Regions from separate parts of the Pleomorphomonas sp. T1.2MG-36 genome, predicted to be linked through region 1. Evidence: predicted binding sites of a transcription regulator. Region 1 holds the regulator's gene; the other holds the start of a gene.
The links. Region 1 encodes PhoB, which activates phosphate uptake and scavenging genes when phosphate is short. Its sites were predicted from a motif close to TGTCATNNANCTGTCAT; they were not measured.
Positions count from the first base shown of each region.

Region 2: QQZ18_RS10095 (alkaline phosphatase) is a predicted target of PhoB. The motif match lies at 5,585-5,601, and genes of this name have one in related genera.

Region 1 covers NZ_CATNLY010000045.1:94,975-103,513, reverse strand. Annotated here, with positions in the region: gene QQZ18_RS18105 (substrate-binding domain-containing protein) at 1-272, shown strand, start outside; gene pstC (phosphate ABC transporter permease subunit PstC) at 364-1,821, shown strand; gene pstA (phosphate ABC transporter permease PstA) at 1,878-3,155, shown strand; gene pstB (phosphate ABC transporter ATP-binding protein PstB) at 3,179-3,997, shown strand; gene phoU (phosphate signaling complex protein PhoU) at 4,020-4,727, shown strand; gene phoB (phosphate regulon transcriptional regulator PhoB) at 4,752-5,447, shown strand; gene coaBC (bifunctional phosphopantothenoylcysteine decarboxylase/phosphopantothenate--cysteine ligase CoaBC) at 5,554-6,759, shown strand; gene dut (dUTP diphosphatase) at 6,802-7,248, shown strand; gene cysK (cysteine synthase A) at 7,399-8,364, shown strand; gene QQZ18_RS18060 (NUDIX hydrolase) at 8,328-8,539, opposite strand, start outside.
Region 2 covers NZ_CATNLY010000012.1:680,958-689,496, reverse strand. Annotated here, with positions in the region: gene QQZ18_RS10120 (L-serine ammonia-lyase) at 1-129, shown strand, start outside; gene QQZ18_RS10115 (LysR substrate-binding domain-containing protein) at 342-1,256, shown strand; gene QQZ18_RS10110 (ABC transporter permease) at 1,279-2,556, opposite strand; gene QQZ18_RS10105 (ABC transporter ATP-binding protein) at 2,553-3,239, opposite strand; gene QQZ18_RS10100 (hypothetical protein) at 3,243-3,698, opposite strand; gene QQZ18_RS10095 (alkaline phosphatase) at 3,779-5,521, opposite strand; gene QQZ18_RS10090 (SDR family NAD(P)-dependent oxidoreductase) at 5,705-6,676, opposite strand; gene QQZ18_RS10085 (TetR/AcrR family transcriptional regulator) at 6,813-7,403, shown strand; gene QQZ18_RS10080 (ABC transporter ATP-binding protein) at 7,410-8,492, opposite strand; gene QQZ18_RS10075 (carbohydrate ABC transporter permease) at 8,498-8,539, opposite strand, start outside.

The DNA.
Region 1 (8,539 bases):
AGGACAAGCTGAAGGTCGCAACCATGAGCGGCATCGCTCCGTCGGTGGAGACCATCGCCAAGGGCGAATATCCCGTGTCGCGTCCGCTGTTCTTCTACGTGAAGAAGGCGCATCTCGGCGTCGTTCCGGGCCTCAAGGAGTACGTCGAGTTCTTCCTCGCCGATCAGATGATCGGTCCGCGCTCGCCGGCCGTCGCCAAGGGCCTCGTCCCGGCGCCGAAGGAAGAGCGCCAGAAGGTTCTGGCCGACTTCCAGGCCGGCAAGACCCTCTGATCGATCGACATGAACTCCAGAAGGGCCTCTCGTCGGAGGCCCTTCCTTCTTGCGCCGCGCCGATCGGCGGGCGAAACATCGGGGAGGCCGTATGGGTCCGCTCTGGCTGCTCGCGCTGATCGCGGGTCTTTCCTTCTTCGGCTTCGTGCTGGGCCGTTGGAAGTCTGTCGTCCTCTCAGGCAAGGGGCGCGGAGCGCTCGCCGCCCGGCCCGGCTATTACGGCGCCTACGTCCTGATCTGGACGGCCATGCCGGCGCTGCTCATTCTCGTCGCGCTATCGATCGCCAAGCCGTTGCTCGTCGATCACACGGTGCGTGCCAACCTGCCCGAGCAGGTGTTGAGCAATGCCGCGCAGCTGTCGCTGGAGATTTCCGGCGTGCAGCAGGTGGCCGCCGGTCTGAAGCTCGCGACCCCCGAGGAACTTGAGAACATCCGGATCGGCGTCGTGGCGGCGCGTTCGGTGTTCGCCCAGCACGGACTGCCGCTTGGCGCCGACGTCAAGCCCTATCAACTGATCGCAGCGGGGGCGCTCAATCTCGTTTCCGACGGTCTCGATACCGCCGTCGACGCGGCGGTCGTCGCCGCTCTCGCCTTCGGCCTGATCTTCGCGTTCGTCCGGGTGAAACCGCGACTCAGGGCCCGCAACCTCGTCGAAAACACCGTTCTGGCGCTGCTCATCGCCGCGTCGTCGGTCGCGATCCTCACCACAGTCGGCATCGTCCTCAGCCTGTTGTTCCAGGCCCTGCAGTTCTTCTCCATGGTGTCGCCGGCCAACTTCTATCTCGGTACCGTCTGGGACCCGCGGTTTGCCGCCGCTGGCTCGACGGAGAGTGGCCAGTTCGGCTTTCTGCCGCTCTTTTGGGGCACGCTCTACATTTCCTTCTTCGCCATGGTCGTGGCCGTGCCGGTCGGTCTGTTCTCCGCCGTGTACATGGCCGAATACGCCACCTCGAAGGTCCGCTTGATTGCCAAGCCGCTCATCGAGATCCTGGCCGGCATCCCGACCATCGTCTACGGCTTCTTCGCCCTGACCACCGTCGGGCCGCTCATTCGCGATTATGTCGCCATGCCGCTCGGCCTCGGCACTTCGGGCAACAACGTGCTCACCGCCGGCCTAGTGATGGGCATCATGATCATTCCCTACGTGTCCTCGCTTTCCGACGACATCATCATGGCCGTTCCCCGTTCGTTGCGCGACGGCTCGCTGGCCCTCGGCGCCACCCGCTCCGAAACCATGCGGCTGGTGATTTTGCCGGCGGCGCTGCCCGGCGTGGTCGGCGCGGTGCTGCTCGCCGTGTCGCGTGCCATCGGCGAGACGATGATCGTCGTGCTGGCGGCGGGTGTCGCAGCTCGCGCATCGCTCAATCCCTTCGAGGAAATGACCACCATTACCGTGAAGATCGTCAATCAGCTGACCGGCGACCTCGAGTTTACCAGTCCGCAAACGCTGGTGGCCTTCGCGCTGGGTATCACGCTGTTCGTCATCACGCTCGGCCTCAACGTGCTGGCGTTGACCATCGTCCGCAAGTACCGGGAGCAATACGAATGACGGAAGCCACCTCTCCTCTTCCCTCTTCCCGGCTTGGTGGCACGGAGGTCCGGAAGATCTCCAAAGTCGACATCGGCCTGAAACGGCGCTACGCCGCCGAACGGCGCTTCCGCGTCTACGGCCTGCTCGCCGTGACCATCGCCATCTGTTTTCTGGCAGCTCTGTTCAGCTCCATCGTGGCCAAGGGCTACACCGCGTTCCAACAAACGCGCATCAGCATGATCGTCGACTTCAATCCGACCATCATTGCACCGGACGGCGATCGGTCGTCCGCCTCGATCATGGGCGGCAACGCGTTCCGCTTCGACGATCTGATCGCCGCGTCACTGCAGAAAACCTTGGAGCTCGATCCCAACGACGAGGATGCCCTCTACGATGGTCTCGATCTGTTGTCCAAGGGCTCCGCGCCGATGCTGAGGAGCATGCTCGCCAAGGACCCGTCGCTGATCGGCACCAAGAGAAACGTCGAGTTCTATGCCACGGGCGACGTCGATGCCTTCGTCAAGGGTTCGATCCGGGCCGACATTCCAGAAAGTCAGCGTCTCATCAAGGACAAGCACATTGTCCTCATCGAGAAGCTCGAGAAAGAGGGGGCCCTGCGACTCGCCTTCAACACGGGCCTGTTCACCAACGGCGCGTCGACACGGCCGGAAATGGCCGGCGTTGGCGTGGCGCTCGTCGGCTCGCTCTACATGATGATGGTGGTGCTGGTGCTGTCGCTGCCGCTTGGCGTCGCCGGATCGATCTATCTTGAGGAGTTCGCGCCGAAGAACCGCTGGACCGACCTGATTGAGGTCAACATCAACAACCTCGCCGCCGTTCCGTCCATCGTCTACGGTCTTCTGGGTCTTGCCGTCTTCATCAACTTTGCCCATCTGCCGCGCTCGGCGAGCCTGGTCGGTGGCCTGGTCCTGACGCTCACGACCTTGCCGACCATCATCATCGCCACGCGCGCCGCGCTGAAAGCGGTGCCTCCGTCGATCCGCGAAGCCGGCCTTGGCGTTGGCGCCTCGAAGATGCAGACAGTCTTCCACCACGTACTGCCGCTGGCCATGCCCGGCGTGCTCACCGGAACGATCATCGGGCTGGCCCATGCCCTGGGCGAAACGGCGCCGCTGCTGATGATCGGCATGAAGGCATTCGTCGTCGAATACCCGACGACACCCTTCGATCCGGCGACGGCGCTGCCGACGCAGATCTACATGTGGGCAACCGAGCCGGAACGCGCCTTCACCGAGCGTACCTCGGCGGCGATCATCGTGTTGCTCGCCTTCCTGCTCGCCATGAACAGTATCGCCATCATCCTCCGCCGCGCCTTCGAGCGCCGCTGGTAACCCGTTTCTCCGGAGTTTCCGCCATGTCCGCAGTTCAGGTCGCGACGACCTTCGAAACCGTCCGCACCCCCGATCCGGCGAGCCGGCCGATCAAGATCCACACGGCCAACGTCCGAGTGACCTACGGCCAGAAAGAAGCCTTGCACGGGGTTTCCATCGGCATTCCCGAGAAGGCGGTCACCGCTTTCATCGGCCCGTCGGGTTGCGGCAAGTCGACCTTTCTGCGCTGCATCAACCGCATGAACGACACCATTGCGGGCGCCCGCGTCGAAGGAACCATCAAGCTCGACGATCAGGATGTCTATGATCCGGACCTCGATGTGGTGGAACTCCGAGCGCGCGTCGGCATGGTGTTCCAGAAGCCGAACCCGTTCCCGAAATCGATCTTCGACAATGTCGCCTACGGGCCGCGCATCCACGGCCTCGCCCGTTCCAAGGCCGACCTCGAGGAGATCGTCGTCACGTCCCTGCAGAAGGCCTCGCTCTTCAACGAGGTCAAGGATCGCCTCAACGAGCCGGGAACCGGCCTTTCCGGCGGCCAGCAGCAGCGGCTCTGCATCGCCCGCGCCATCGCCGTATCGCCCGAAGTCATCCTGATGGACGAGCCCTGCTCGGCGCTCGACCCGATCGCCACCGCCAAGGTGGAAGAATTGATCGACGAGCTTCGCGCCAACTTCACCATCGTCATCGTGACCCATTCGATGCAGCAGGCGGCGCGTGTGTCGCAGCGGACCGCCTTCTTCCATCTCGGACACCTGATCGAGGAAGGCCCGACGGACCACGTCTTCACCAATCCGCTCGAACAGCGGACGCAGGACTACATAACGGGCCGCTTCGGCTAATCGGAAACGGCAGGAGATTTCCATGGAACATACGGTTTCCGCCTATGACGACGACCTCAAGGCAATCGCCCGCATGGTCACCGAGATCGGCGGCCTTGCCGAGCGCGCTGTCGGCGACTCGGTTGCCGCCCTGACGCGGCTCGACCTCGCCCTCGCCCAGAAGGTGATCGCCGGCGACAAGGATCTCGACCGGCTGCAGCGCGAGATCGAGGACAAGTCGATCCTGGTGATCGCCCGTCGCCAGCCGATGGCCAACGATCTTCGCGAAATCGTCGGTGCCATGCGCATCGCCAACGATATCGAACGGGTCGGCGATCTCGCCAAGAACATCGCCAAGCGTGTCGTCGCCATCAACGGCGTGTTCCCGCACAAGCAGCTCATCACCGGCGTCGAGCATCTCTGCGAGATCGCCCTGCAGCAGCTGAAGAGGGTGCTGGATGCCTATGCCAGCCAGGATGACCAGGCTGCCGGAGCCGTGCGCCAGCGCGATGACGAGATCGACGCGCTCTACACGTCGCTGTTCCGCGAGCTCCTCACCTACATGATGGAAGATCCGCGCAATCTCACCTTCTGCATCCATCTTCTGTTCTGCGCCAAGAACATCGAGCGTATCGGCGATCACGCCACCAACATCGCGGAATCGGTGCATTATGTCGTGACGGGCCGGTCCTACGATGAGGAGCGGCCCAAGGCCGACGCTTCGATTGCCAGTACCATTGCCGGTTCATAACAAGCTCTGGAGTTGAGGACGACCATGGCCAAGGTGATGATCGTCGAGGACGAGGAAGCAGTGTCGCTGATGCTGCGCTACAATCTCGAAGCCGAGGGCTTCGAGGTAGAGCAAGCTTTCCGCGGCGACGAGGCCGACATTCGCCTCAAGGAGATCACTCCCGACCTGCTTCTGCTCGACTGGATGCTGCCGGGTCTCTCGGGCATCGAACTGTGCCGTCGCCTGAGGGCACGGCCGGAAACCGAGCGGCTGCCGGTCATCATGTTGACGGCGCGCGGCGAGGAGTCGGAACGGGTACGCGGACTTGCGACCGGTGCCGACGACTATGTCGTGAAGCCCTTCTCGGTCCCCGAGCTGATCGCTCGCGTCAAGGCCATGCTGCGGCGTGCCAAGCCGGAAGCGGTATCCAGTCTTCTGACGGCCGGCGACATCGAGCTCGACCGCGAAACACGGCGTGTCCGGCGCTCGGCACGCGAAATACACCTCGGCCCGACCGAGTTCCGGCTGCTCGAGTTTCTGATGCAGTCGCCCGGCCGAGTTTTCTCGCGCGAACAGTTGCTCAATGGCGTGTGGGGCCACGACGTCTATGTCGACGAACGCACCGTCGACGTCCATGTCGGTCGCCTCAGAAAGTCGATCAATCGCGGCCGCGCCCGCGACCCGATCCGTACGGTACGCGGTTCCGGCTACTCCTTCGACGAGAAGTTCGCCAGCGGCTAAGCCATTGCCACCGTTTCGGACTGGGCGCTTCCCTCCGCTTTTGTCGCTTACGCTCCGCGGCCCGATGGTCTAGGTTCCCTTCCGATCGTCCAAAAGGGAGCCTGAGATGCTGGCGGGCAAGCGCATTCTGATCGTCATCGGTGGTGGCATCGCCGCCTACAAGGTGCTTGAGGTGATCCGACGCCTCAAGGAGCGCGGCGCCGAGGTACGAGTGATCCTGACCCGGTCGGGAAAAGAGTTCGTGACGCCGATGACCGTGGGAGCGCTCTCCGGCGAGAAGGTGTTCAGCGATCTGTTCGATCCCACCGAGGAGCAGGACATCGGCCATATCGTGCTTTCCCGCGATACGGACCTGATCCTGGTGGCGCCCGCCACCGCCAACCTGATGGCGCGCATGGCCAACGGCATTGCCGACGAACTTGCCACGGCCAGCCTGCTGGCCGCCGCCGCGCCGATCATCGTTTGTCCCGCCATGAACCAGCGCATGTGGGCGCACCCGGCAACCCGGCGCAACGCCGCGCAACTGGCCGCCGACGGCGTTCGCTTCATCGGCCCGGCCGAGGGGCGGATGGCCGAGCGCAACGAAGCAGGCGTCGGCCGCCTGTCCGAGCCGATGGACATCGTTGCCGGTGTCGAGGCTTTCTTCGCCATGCGGGAGCAACCGAGGCCGCTGGCCGGTCGGCACGTGCTCGTCACCTCCGGTCCGACCATCGAGCCGATCGATCCGGTGCGTTTCATCACCAACCGCTCCTCGGGCAAGCAGGGCCACGCCGTTGCCGCCGCCGCCGCCCGCGCCGGTGCCCGCGTGACGCTCATCTCCGGCCCGGTTTCGATCCCGGATCCTCTGGGTGTCGACATCGTTCGGGTGGAGACGGCCCGCGAGATGCTTGCGGCCGCGTTCGCCGCCCTGCCGGCCGACGTCGCGGTGATGACCGCCGCCGTATCGGATTGGCGTCCGGCCGAAGTGGCGCCGGACAAGATCAAGAAAGCGGCCGGTGACCCACCGCCGCTTTCGTTCATCGAAAACCCCGATATCCTAGCGACGCTCGGCCACGACGCCCAACGGCCGAAGATCGTCGTTGGATTCGCCGCCGAAACGACTGAAATCGAGACCAACGCTGCCAGAAAGCTGGCAACCAAGGGAGCCGACTATATCGTCGCCAATGACGTGTCGGCGGCCGGAGGGGTGTTCGGCGGCGATCGCAACAGCGTTCGCGTCCTTTCGGCGGCCGGTGTCGATGTCTGGCCGACGTTGTCCAAGGATGAGGTCGCCGAGCGCTTGGTTGCGCTGGTTGCCGAACGGCTTGGCTGATTTTCGATTCGGGTCCGCAACACATAAGGTTTGAGGTTATCGATGGTCGAGGTTGCTCTTTTGCGTCTACCCCATGCCCAGGATCTGCCGTTGCCGGCTTACCAGAGCGAGGACGCCGCAGGCCTCGATCTTCTGGCAGCCGTCGAAGAGGCGGTGATCCTGCCGCCGCTCGGGCGTGCATTGGTGCCGACCGGTCTCGCCATGGCGCTGCCGTCCGGTTACGAGGCGCAGGTCCGGCCGCGCTCGGGGCTGGCCGCCAAGCATGGTGTGACCGTCCTCAACTCGCCCGGCACGATCGATGCCGACTATCGCGGCGAGATAAAGGTCATCCTGGTCAACCTTTCCGATACGCCATTCACCATCGGACGCGGCGAGCGCATTGCCCAGATGGTCATCGCGCCGGTCTGTCGTGCCCACCTCGTCGAAACCGAGGCACTCGACGCGACCATTCGCGGAGCGGGTGGGTTCGGATCGACAGGTCGATCTTGAGGATGGGGCAATCCGTTCTCAAGTATGGCTCTTCTATGGGATCATTTTCCAATCCGATTGCCTGATGCGACCTCGGTTGACTGGTGACGTTTTGCGACCGCCGATAGAATGGGCGTAATTTCAGAAGGCCAGCACAACGAGGATTTTCCCATGAGCGATCTTTCCCGCCGCGGTCGCGGCAAGATCTACGCGTCCATCACCGACACCATCGGCGACACACCGCTTGTTCGCTTCGACAAGCTCGCCAAGGAGAATGGCGTCAAGGCGACCATTCTCGGCAAGCTGGAGTTCTTCAACCCCATCGCCTCGGTCAAGGATCGCATTGGCGTTGCGATGATCGAGGCGCTGGAGGCACAGGGCAAGATCAAGCCCGGCGAGTCCACCCTGATCGAGCCGACCTCGGGCAACACAGGTATCGCGCTCGCCTTCGTCGCGGCCGCCAAGGGCTACCGGCTGATTCTGGTCATGCCGGAATCGATGTCGGTTGAACGCCGCAAGATGCTGAAGCTGCTTGGCGCCGAACTGGAGCTGACCGAAGCGGCCAAGGGCATGAAGGGCGCCATCGCCAAAGCCGGCGAGCTGGCCGCCAGCATTCCCGGTTCCATCATTCCGCAGCAGTTCGAGAATCCGGCCAACCCGGAAGTGCACCGCGTGAGCACGGCCGAGGAGATCTGGAACGATACCGAAGGCAAGGTCGACATTTTCGTCGCGGGCATTGGTACTGGTGGAACCATTACCGGCGTCGGCCGCGTATTGAAAGAGCGTAAGCCCGAGGTGAAGGTGGTGGCCGTCGAGCCGAACGAGAGCCCTGTTCTTTCGGGTGGCGCCCCCGGTCCGCACAAGATTCAGGGCATCGGCGCCGGTTTCGTTCCGTCGGTTCTCGACACCAAGGTCTACGACGAAATCCTACCGGTTCCCTCGGAAGAGGCACTTGCCACCGCTCGCCAGGCGGCGAAGCTTGAAGGCGTGCCGGTCGGCATTTCTTCCGGAGCGGCGCTGGCGGCGGCGATCAAGCTCGGTCAACGGCCCGAGAATGCCGGCAAGACCATCGTTGTGATCGTGCCGTCCTTTGCCGAGCGTTATCTGTCGACGGCCTTGTTCGAAGGGCTTGCCTGATCCACGTCCGGTTCGCCCGGCAACGGAGATGCTTTTTCGGCGGTCGGTGCCTTCAGGGTGCCGGCCGCCTTCTTCTTGGCGAGATCGACAAAGAAGGCGAGGATGATATCGCCGACGCCAGCGTCGGATACCAGTGCCGCGGCGTCTACCGGGTTGAAGAACCGGACCTCGCGCT
Region 2 (8,539 bases), on a different contig from region 1:
GGCGATGGTCGTCACGTGGTCAGCCTCGACGCGGCCCTTGAGACCATGCGCCAGACCGGTCTCGACATGCAGTCGAAGTACAAGGAAACCTCGCTCGGCGGCCTCGCCGTCAACGTCACGGCCTGCTGATCGCCGCAGAGGGCTTGCCGGATCGGCGTTGGCTCAAGGCCAATGTCCCGTTGCAGGTGAGGGCTGAGCCCGGCGGCGTCGCCGCGCTGCCGACATAAGACATGAAATAACATGATGGATCTTCCCGAGAGCTTTTCTCTCGTGGGAAAATTTGGCATGTCTGTAACAGGAGATGAAATGAAGCGTCTCCATCTCTTGCATGAGAGAATTTCATGGATAATCAACCAATTCCTCCCATGCCGACCTTGAGGGCTTTCTGCGCCATCGCCGAATTGGGAGGTTTTGGTCGGGCGGCCGAACGGCTGGGAACGACGCAGACGGCCGTCAGTCATCAGATCGCCCAGATGGAAGGTTGGATCGGCGGCGTACTCTTTGAGCGTGGCCGGGGTGGCGCCCGTTTGACCGCCAAGGGAGCCCGGCTTTATCCCGCGGTGGCGGAGGCGCTTCGCTGTCTGGAGGAAGCCTTGCGGGTTGCCCGCGCCGATGCCGGTCGTGCCAGGGTCGAGCTGTCGGTTACGCCGGAGTTCTCAAGCCAGTGGTTGGCGCCGAGGTTGGCCGGCTTCGTCCAGCGTTTTCCCGATATCGAGCTGGCGTTGTCGATCGGCTACCAGACGCCGGACTTCTCAACGGGGCGTACCGATCTGGCCATCCGGTTGGGCGGGGGCGGACCCGGCCTCGTCGCCGACCCCCTGACCGCCGACGATGAGTTCGCGGTTTGCGCGCCGTCGCTTGTCGACTGTCTGCCGCAGCGCCACGCCTTTCTGGCCGCCCCCTGCCTGACTTACGATGGCGTCCGGCATACGGCGCTCGACTGGCAGCGATGGTTCGAGCAGGTAGTGCCTGAGGTCTCCGCATCGGGCTTTGCCGATCGAATGGCAGTGGCCGTATGCTTTCCCACATTCGCCGACATGCTTGCCGCCTGTCGGCGCGGCGAGGGCTTCGCCCTGGTACGGACCTCGCTCGTCGGGGCCGATCTGCAAGCCGGCAGTCTGGTCCGGGCCTTTGTCGAGACCCAGCCGTCGCCCTTCAACTACAGCCTGATCTACCCGCGCTCTGCCTTGATCAATCCCGGCATTGTGGCCTTCCGCGCGTGGGTTCTCGCCGAGGCGGCTCAACCGGCCGCCTGATCCGGCCGTTGTTTCGTCGCCTTCATCCTCTCAGAGCTTCCACCGGCGATTGGCGATAGGCGAGGGCAGCCGGCAGCGCCGCCATCAACGCAGCCACGGCGAGGAAGGCCATTGCCAATCCGGCATCGGCAGCCGTGAACTCGACCGGCAGGCGAACGCCGCTTTGGGCGGTGAACAGGCCGGCCAGGAACTCCGCGGCGCCGTAACCCAGGCCGAATCCCAAGCCGACGCCGATCGCGACGAGCAGCAGCAGCTCCAGCCAGACGATGCCGAACACGGCAAGACGCGGCGCGCCGAAGGCGCGGAGCGCACCGATCTGTTTGCGCCGCTGGGCGACATGGATGACGGCGATCAACATCAACGCCGCGGCGATCAGCGCCTGTGCGCCATAGGCGACATACATCAGCACGGCGCGAGCATCGCCAAGCGTCGCGTAGAGCCCGGTCAGGACCTCGGCCGGAAAGACGGCGCGCGTCGTGCCTTCGGCGCGATACTCCTGCCTGAGCTTGTAGGCATCGGCGATCGTCTTCGGCTTCACCAGCACAGCCGGAAGGCCGGGAACCTCATGGTCGAAGTCTTCATCGAGCCGTGCGTCCGCGTCGATGTGCCCGTGGTGATGGTGCGCTTCGCCGGCCTCGCCCTCATGAGGGGCGGTGGCGTGCTCGTCGGTGCCGTCTTCCTCGTGATCGTGATCCTCGCCCAGGCCGTGGATGTGCCACACCGCCTGGATGGGAACCAGGATGGCTCGATCCCAGGCCGTACCGGTCGGATGAAGCTTGCCGACGACGTGGTAGATGCTGTCCGCATGCGCCTCGCCGCCTTCGCCGGCCGCGCCATGCATCGGCTTCACCTCGGCGCCGATGGCAAGATCGACGCCCGAGCCGACGACGGCTTCACCCTCTTGTGCGAACATGCCGCCCGAGACAAACCCGGTCGTGGTGCCGGAGATCAGGGCCGTGGTGGTGCCGACGATCGGATAGCCCGAGAAATTGTCGCCAAAGCCGATCGGCGCCGCCCAGGCGACGCGTGGATCGGCGATAAGCTTGGTCAGCACGTCGCCGGGCATCAGCGGCAGGGCGGCGGGCTGGAGGAAGACGGAAGAGAGAACGAGCTGTGTTTCCGAACCCGGTGCCCCGACGATGAGATCGAACTTGTCGGCGGCGCGCGCCGAGCCGAGGCGCAGCGCCCGCTCCTGCAAGGTGACGGCGACACCGAGCGCCGTGGCCAGCGCCACCAGAAGCACGATGACCAGCGAGGCGGCCCAGAGGCGGCGAAGGTCGGCGAAGACGAACCGGATCACGACGAAACCTCCGTTGCGGTATCTGAGACCACGCGGCCGGCGGCGAGGCGGATGCGCCGATCGAGCCGTTCGGTCAACCGTTCGTCGTGGCTGACGACGATCAGCGTTGCGCCCTCCTGATCGGCGAGTTCGATGAGCAGGCGGCCAACTTCAGCCCCGGCTTCGGTATCGAGGCTGGCGGTCGGTTCGTCCGCGATAATGACGCCGGGGCGGCGAAGCAGGGCGCGCGCCACGGCAACGCGCTGCATTTCGCCGCGCGACATGGTTTCGACCGATTGACCGGGCCGCGAGAGCCCGACGCGAGCGAGAAGCGCCAGGGCGCGTGTCTTCACCTCGGCCGTGGCGGCGCGGGCAAGGCGGGCGGGCAGCAGCACGTTGTCGGCAGCGGTGAGGCCGGGAAACAGGTGAAAATCCTGCATGACCAGGCCGACGTTCGCCGCCCGCCAACGGTCGCGGCGGCTTTCCGACAGTGTGGCGATGTCGGTGTCGCGCCAGCGTATGGCGCCGTGACCGGGCCGTGTCAGGCCGGAAACGAGGTTGACGAAGGTGCTCTTGCCCGACCCGGACGCACCGGTGACGGCAAGCCGCCCGCCGGCCGGAACCGTCAGGTCGTCGATGGAAAGCACCGGCTGGGCGAGACCGGCAAAGGAGATGGAGACGCCGGAAAGGGTCAGCGAAAGCATGGGTCACACCGTCTCGAACGAAGAATGGACGAGGCGCAGCAAGCTGACGAAGCCGGTCTCGGGATCGGTCCACGAGCCGACTTCCAGCGTGCCCGTCACCTCGATCAGCTTGGAGGGCGGCACGAAGGTGGTCTTCTCGTCGATGTAGACGACGACGATGTTGCTGGGCCAGTCGGCATCCGAGGAGCAGAACGGGCAGAGCGACATCGGGATTTCGGTGAGAACGAAGAACTTCGCCTCGGCCTTGAGTGGTGGCGCCATGAAGCCGCGCATCGACACCGTCTTGTCCTTGAGTGCCTTCACCTTGTCGGAGAAGGCGAGGCCGAGGACGGACACCTTGCCATAGAGCTCGTCGAAGGTGAGCGTGTCGCTGGCTCGCGCGACCCCGACGCAGGGGAGGGCGGCAAGCCCGGCGAGAAATGTCCGGCGGCTGATCGCTGAAGCCGTCATCCGAGCCATGGAAATCTCCGCATGCCTGAAAAAGACCGCGGGCCGGACGGCCGTCGACCGTCCGGCCCGCAAGGGTTTCGTCGAGGTGCTTACTGCTTCACGCCGATGGCGAGGGTGTCGGCGAGCACCTTGTAGACGTCGCTTTCTTCCATGTAGCCCTTGAACTCTTCGGCGCCGGGGCCGGCGGCCTGCAGCACGACGTCGTCAACGGTGTGGGTGCCGGTCGACTCGTCCTTCGGCAGGTTGCCTTCGACGAAGATGGCGCCCGGGACGTCCTTGTACTTCTCGTTGGCGACGTACTCGCCCTTTTCGTTCTTCACCGCCGGCTCGAACGGCCCGTCGAGCTTCGGGTTGAAGGTTTCGTAGTGGTCGGGGTAGTTCGAGACGAACATGGCGAGGCGGCGGCCCGCGTCGATCTTGTCGGGATAGCCGTCCTTGTCCTCGTCGGTGTAGGTCGGGAAGCCGGCATTGGCGCCGACCATGAACTTTTCCCGGCCTTGCTTGCCGGTGGTGTCGTCGATGGTGCCGACGATCGACACGCCGTGGGTGTGGTCGCCGGTGACGACGATCAGCGTGTCGGGATTCTTGGCCTGGAACTCGCGAGCCAGGGCGATCGTCTGGTCGAACTCGATGGTGTCGAAGACGGCGCGCTCCATGTCGAGCGGATGGCTGGCCTTGTCGATGCAGGAGGCCTCGACCATCAGGAAGAAGCCGTCAGGGTTCTTGGAGAGGTTGTCGAGGGCGACCTTGGTCATGCCGACGAGACCCGGCTGGTTCGGGAACTTATCGACGGTGCCCTTCTTGAGCTGCATGCGATCGAGGGCGTAGTCCATGTTGCCGGTGTGGAACAGGCCGAGGATCTTGTCGGAACCGGCCGCCTTGTCGAGTTCGGTCTTGTCGGTGGCGAGCTTGTAGCCGGCGTCCTGGAACAGCTTGATGTAGTCCTTGTCGTCCTTGCGCTTGGAGCCCGGAATGTCCTTCGACAGGAAGTAGGCCGAACCGCCACCCAGAACGACCTCAGGCTTGACGTCGAAGAGCATGCCGACGATGTCGGCCTTGTCGTCGCGCTTGCGGGTGTGAGCGACCACGGCGGCCGGCGTGGCGTCTTCGATCTCGGACGTGACGACGATGCCGATCGACTTCTTGGTGGTGCGGCGCAGCGCCTCGGCGATGGTTTCCACCTTCGGGTCGTCCTGCGTCGGCGGCGTACGGTCGGCGTAGACGCCGAGGGCGTTGATCGCCGTCTTATGGCCGGTCATGTAGGCCGACATGGTGTTGGCCGAGTCGGTGTTGATGGCGTTGGTGGCCGACGTGCCGATGAAGGCCATGTGGTCGAGGTCGTCCATGGCGAGACGGCCGTTGGCCTTGCCCTCGGTCATGCCCTTCGACATCAGGCGGGCGGCGGTGCGGTGAGCAACCGACAGGCCGTCGCCGAGCAGGAAGATGACGTTCTTGGCCTTGGGCGTCTCGGGCGTCGCATAGACGTCCCAGGTGACCGACTTCTTCTCGTCGCCGGCCGAGACTTCGACCGTGTAGGCGCCGGCCTTGTCGATCTTGACGCCGCGCAGCAGCACGGCCGATCCGAGCGCCGCGTCGTCCTTGCCCTTTTCGGAGGCGATGAACTCCACTTCGCCGCCGAGCGCCGCCTTGTAGTCGGCGCCGTTGATGGCGATCTTGACGTCCTCTGCCTTCACCGAGCCGTCGAACTCCACCTTGAAGTCGAAGGGGGAGCCGGCGAGGATGGTCGCCCGGTCAAGCGGAAAGACGGTGGCCGCACCGGCCGTTCCGATCAGAGCCGTGCTGGCGGCGAGTGCCAGAAAAAGACTGCGCATAATCTGCCCCTTGAAAATTGGATCGCGTCGATGAGAGCGCGCGCTCCTTGGTAGGCAGGGGGTATGACGCGGGCGTGACAGTCGCATGAATGCCGCGTGACATCTAAGCGGCTGAAAAATATTCGCAATTTATCGAGATGGTTAGCCGCCGGCCGAGCTGTCGTTCGGCCGGCGGCGCGAATGTCAGTAGCGTTCGCCGACCAGTTCCTCGCTCTTTGCCCATAGCGCCCTGGCGCGATCAGGGTCGAGCGCGTAGGAGCGAACGCCTTCGGCAACGGGGTTGATCACGCCGTCGGTGACCTCCGAAACATGGCAGTTCTCGCAGTAGCGGCCGCCCACCGCGTCGGCCTCGGCGACCACGCCGGCCCAGACGGACGTTGCCGCGCCTTGCGGAATGGTCTTCCAGCTGTAGGGCGGCTTGCCGGCGGCGTCGAGCTCGGCATTGATGCGCTCGATCATCGCCTTCAACGTGTCGACGCCGACGTGACGGCCGAGTTCGGTGTTGATGCCGCCCGGGTGCAGTGCGGTGGCGCGCACGCCGCGCGCCTTGTGACGGCGATCGAACTCCACGGCGAACAGGATGTTGGACGTCTTGGAGCGGCCATAGGCAACCCACGGGTCGTAAGGCGTGCGCTCGAAGTTGGGATCGTCGAGATCGATATCGGCGAAGCGATGGCCCGAGGAGGCCACATTGACCAGCCGGCCCCCCGGCGCAATCAGCCCGGCGATGCGGTTGACGAACAGGAAGTGGCCGAGGTGATTGGTGCCGAACTGCGTTTCGAAGCCATCGGCCGTATGCCCGAAGGGAGCGGCCATGACGCCGGCATTGGCGATGACCACGTCAAACTTCCGGCCGTCGGCGACGAGCCTGTCGGTGGCCTTGCGAATGCTGGCAAGCGAGGCGAGGTCGAGTTCGATCAGATCGAATGCGCCGTTGCCCTGTTTGGCGGCTGCGCGCACGGGCGCCGTCGCCGTTTCGGCTTTGTTGAGATCGCGTGCCGCGCCGGCCACTGCAGCGCCGTGAGCGACGAGTGCACGCGCCGTTTCCACGCCGAGGCCGGCCGATACGCCGGTGATCAGGATGCGCTTGCCGGAAAGATCGATACTGGCGAGTACGTCGTCGGTGGTGGAGGTCGCGCCGAATTCTGCGGTCATGTCTGTCTCCGTAGGTCGAGACCATCCGCCGGGCCGAGCGAACCGTTGCCCTCGGATCGGGTTTGCAATAAAAAGGAGGATGTCTCCGTTTCTAAATACGGAGGGAACCTCCGTTTATCAAGAGGCTCACGCGGACGTGATCGATAGTGCCGGAAAACCGCCCCGCAAGCCGCGCGCCGATGCCGAGCGCAATCGCACCCGGCTGATCGATGCCGCCAAGTCGGTCTTTGCCGAGAGGGGAGGCTCCGCCAGCCTCGAGGAAGTGGCGCGGACGGCGGGGGTCGGCATCGGCACGCTCTACCGCCATTTCCCGACGCGAGATGCGCTGATCGAGGCGGTCTATCGCAACGAAAGCGATCAGTTGGTGCGGGCGGCTTCCGAGCTTGCCGCCAGCCGGCCGCCGGTCGAGGCGCTCAGGGCGTGGATGCGCCTGTTCTTCCGCTACATGTCCGTCAAACACGGCATGATGGAGCTTCTGGACTCGCTCGCCGATGGCAAGTCGTCGCTCTACGCCGCGTCCGGCGCTGCCACCAAACAGACGATCGACCTTCTGGTGGGCAATGCCATCGCGGCCTGCGAGATCGGCTTCGACGCCGAACCGATCGATCTGCTGCGAGCCTTGGCCGGCATGGTCCAGTTCAGCGGTGGCCGCGACAACGAGGAAGCCGCCGCCCACGCCATCATCGACGTCATGATTGCCGGCTTGCAGGCGAAGCGGCCAAGCTGATCCGTGCTAGATCCGCCGCTCTGTCTGGGCGTCGAACACCGACAGACGGGAAAGATCGAACCCGACGACAACAGGTTCTCCGAGCTTCGGCAGCATGTCGGACGGGAATTTGCCGACGATTTCCTCGCCGCCCATGGCCAGCACGACGAGATTGTCCGAGCCGGTGTGCTCGATCAGCGTCGGCTTGAGCGTCAGTATGAAGGGCTCGCCGCCCGTCGTCGGCTGGACGGACTCGGGGCGCAGGCCGACCACCACCGCCTGTCCGTCGGCGGGCGCCGTTTCGAAGGCATAGCCGTCGAGCGGTACGGTAGCGGCACCGACGTCCGCCGAGACGCGTCCGCCCTCCATACGGAGGTGGCCCTTCATGAAGTTCATGCCGGGATTGCCGAGGAAGTCGGCGACGAACAGGTTGACCGGCCGATGATAGACCTCCTCCGGCTTGCCGACCTGCTGGATCTCGCCGGCCTTCATCACCACCATCCTCGTGGCGAGCGTCATCGCCTCGAGCTGATCGTGGGTGACGTAGATCGCCGTGGTGCCGAGCGACTGGTGCAGCTTCTTGATCTCGGTGCGCATGCTGGCGCGCAGCTTGGCGTCGAGGTTGGAGAGCGGCTCGTCGAACAGGAATACCTTGGGGTCGCGCACCAGGGCGCGACCGATAGCGACGCGCTGCCGCTGGCCACCGGAGAGCTGGCTCGGCCGGCGGTCGAGCAGGTGGTCGATATGCAGCATGCGTGCCTTGTCCTCGACCAGCGGTCGGATCTCCGACATCGGCTTGCCGCGCATGCGCAAGCCGAACTCCATGTTGCTGCGAACGCTCATGGTCGGGTAGAGCGCATAGGATTGGAACACCATGGCGATGTCGCGATCCTTGGGCTCGACGTCGGTAACGTCGCGGCCGCCGATCTCGACGACGCCGGAGGTCAGCCGATCGAGGCCGGCGACGATGTGCAAGAGCGTCGATTTGCCGCAGCCCGACGGCCCCAGGAGCACGATGAATTCGCCGCGCTCGATCTCCAGGTTGATGTCCTTCAGCACCCTCAGCGAACCGTAGTTCTTGTTGCAGTTGGAAATCCGGATGTCGATCATGACGGTCAACCCTTGACGGCCCCGGCGGTCATGCCACGCAGGAAGTA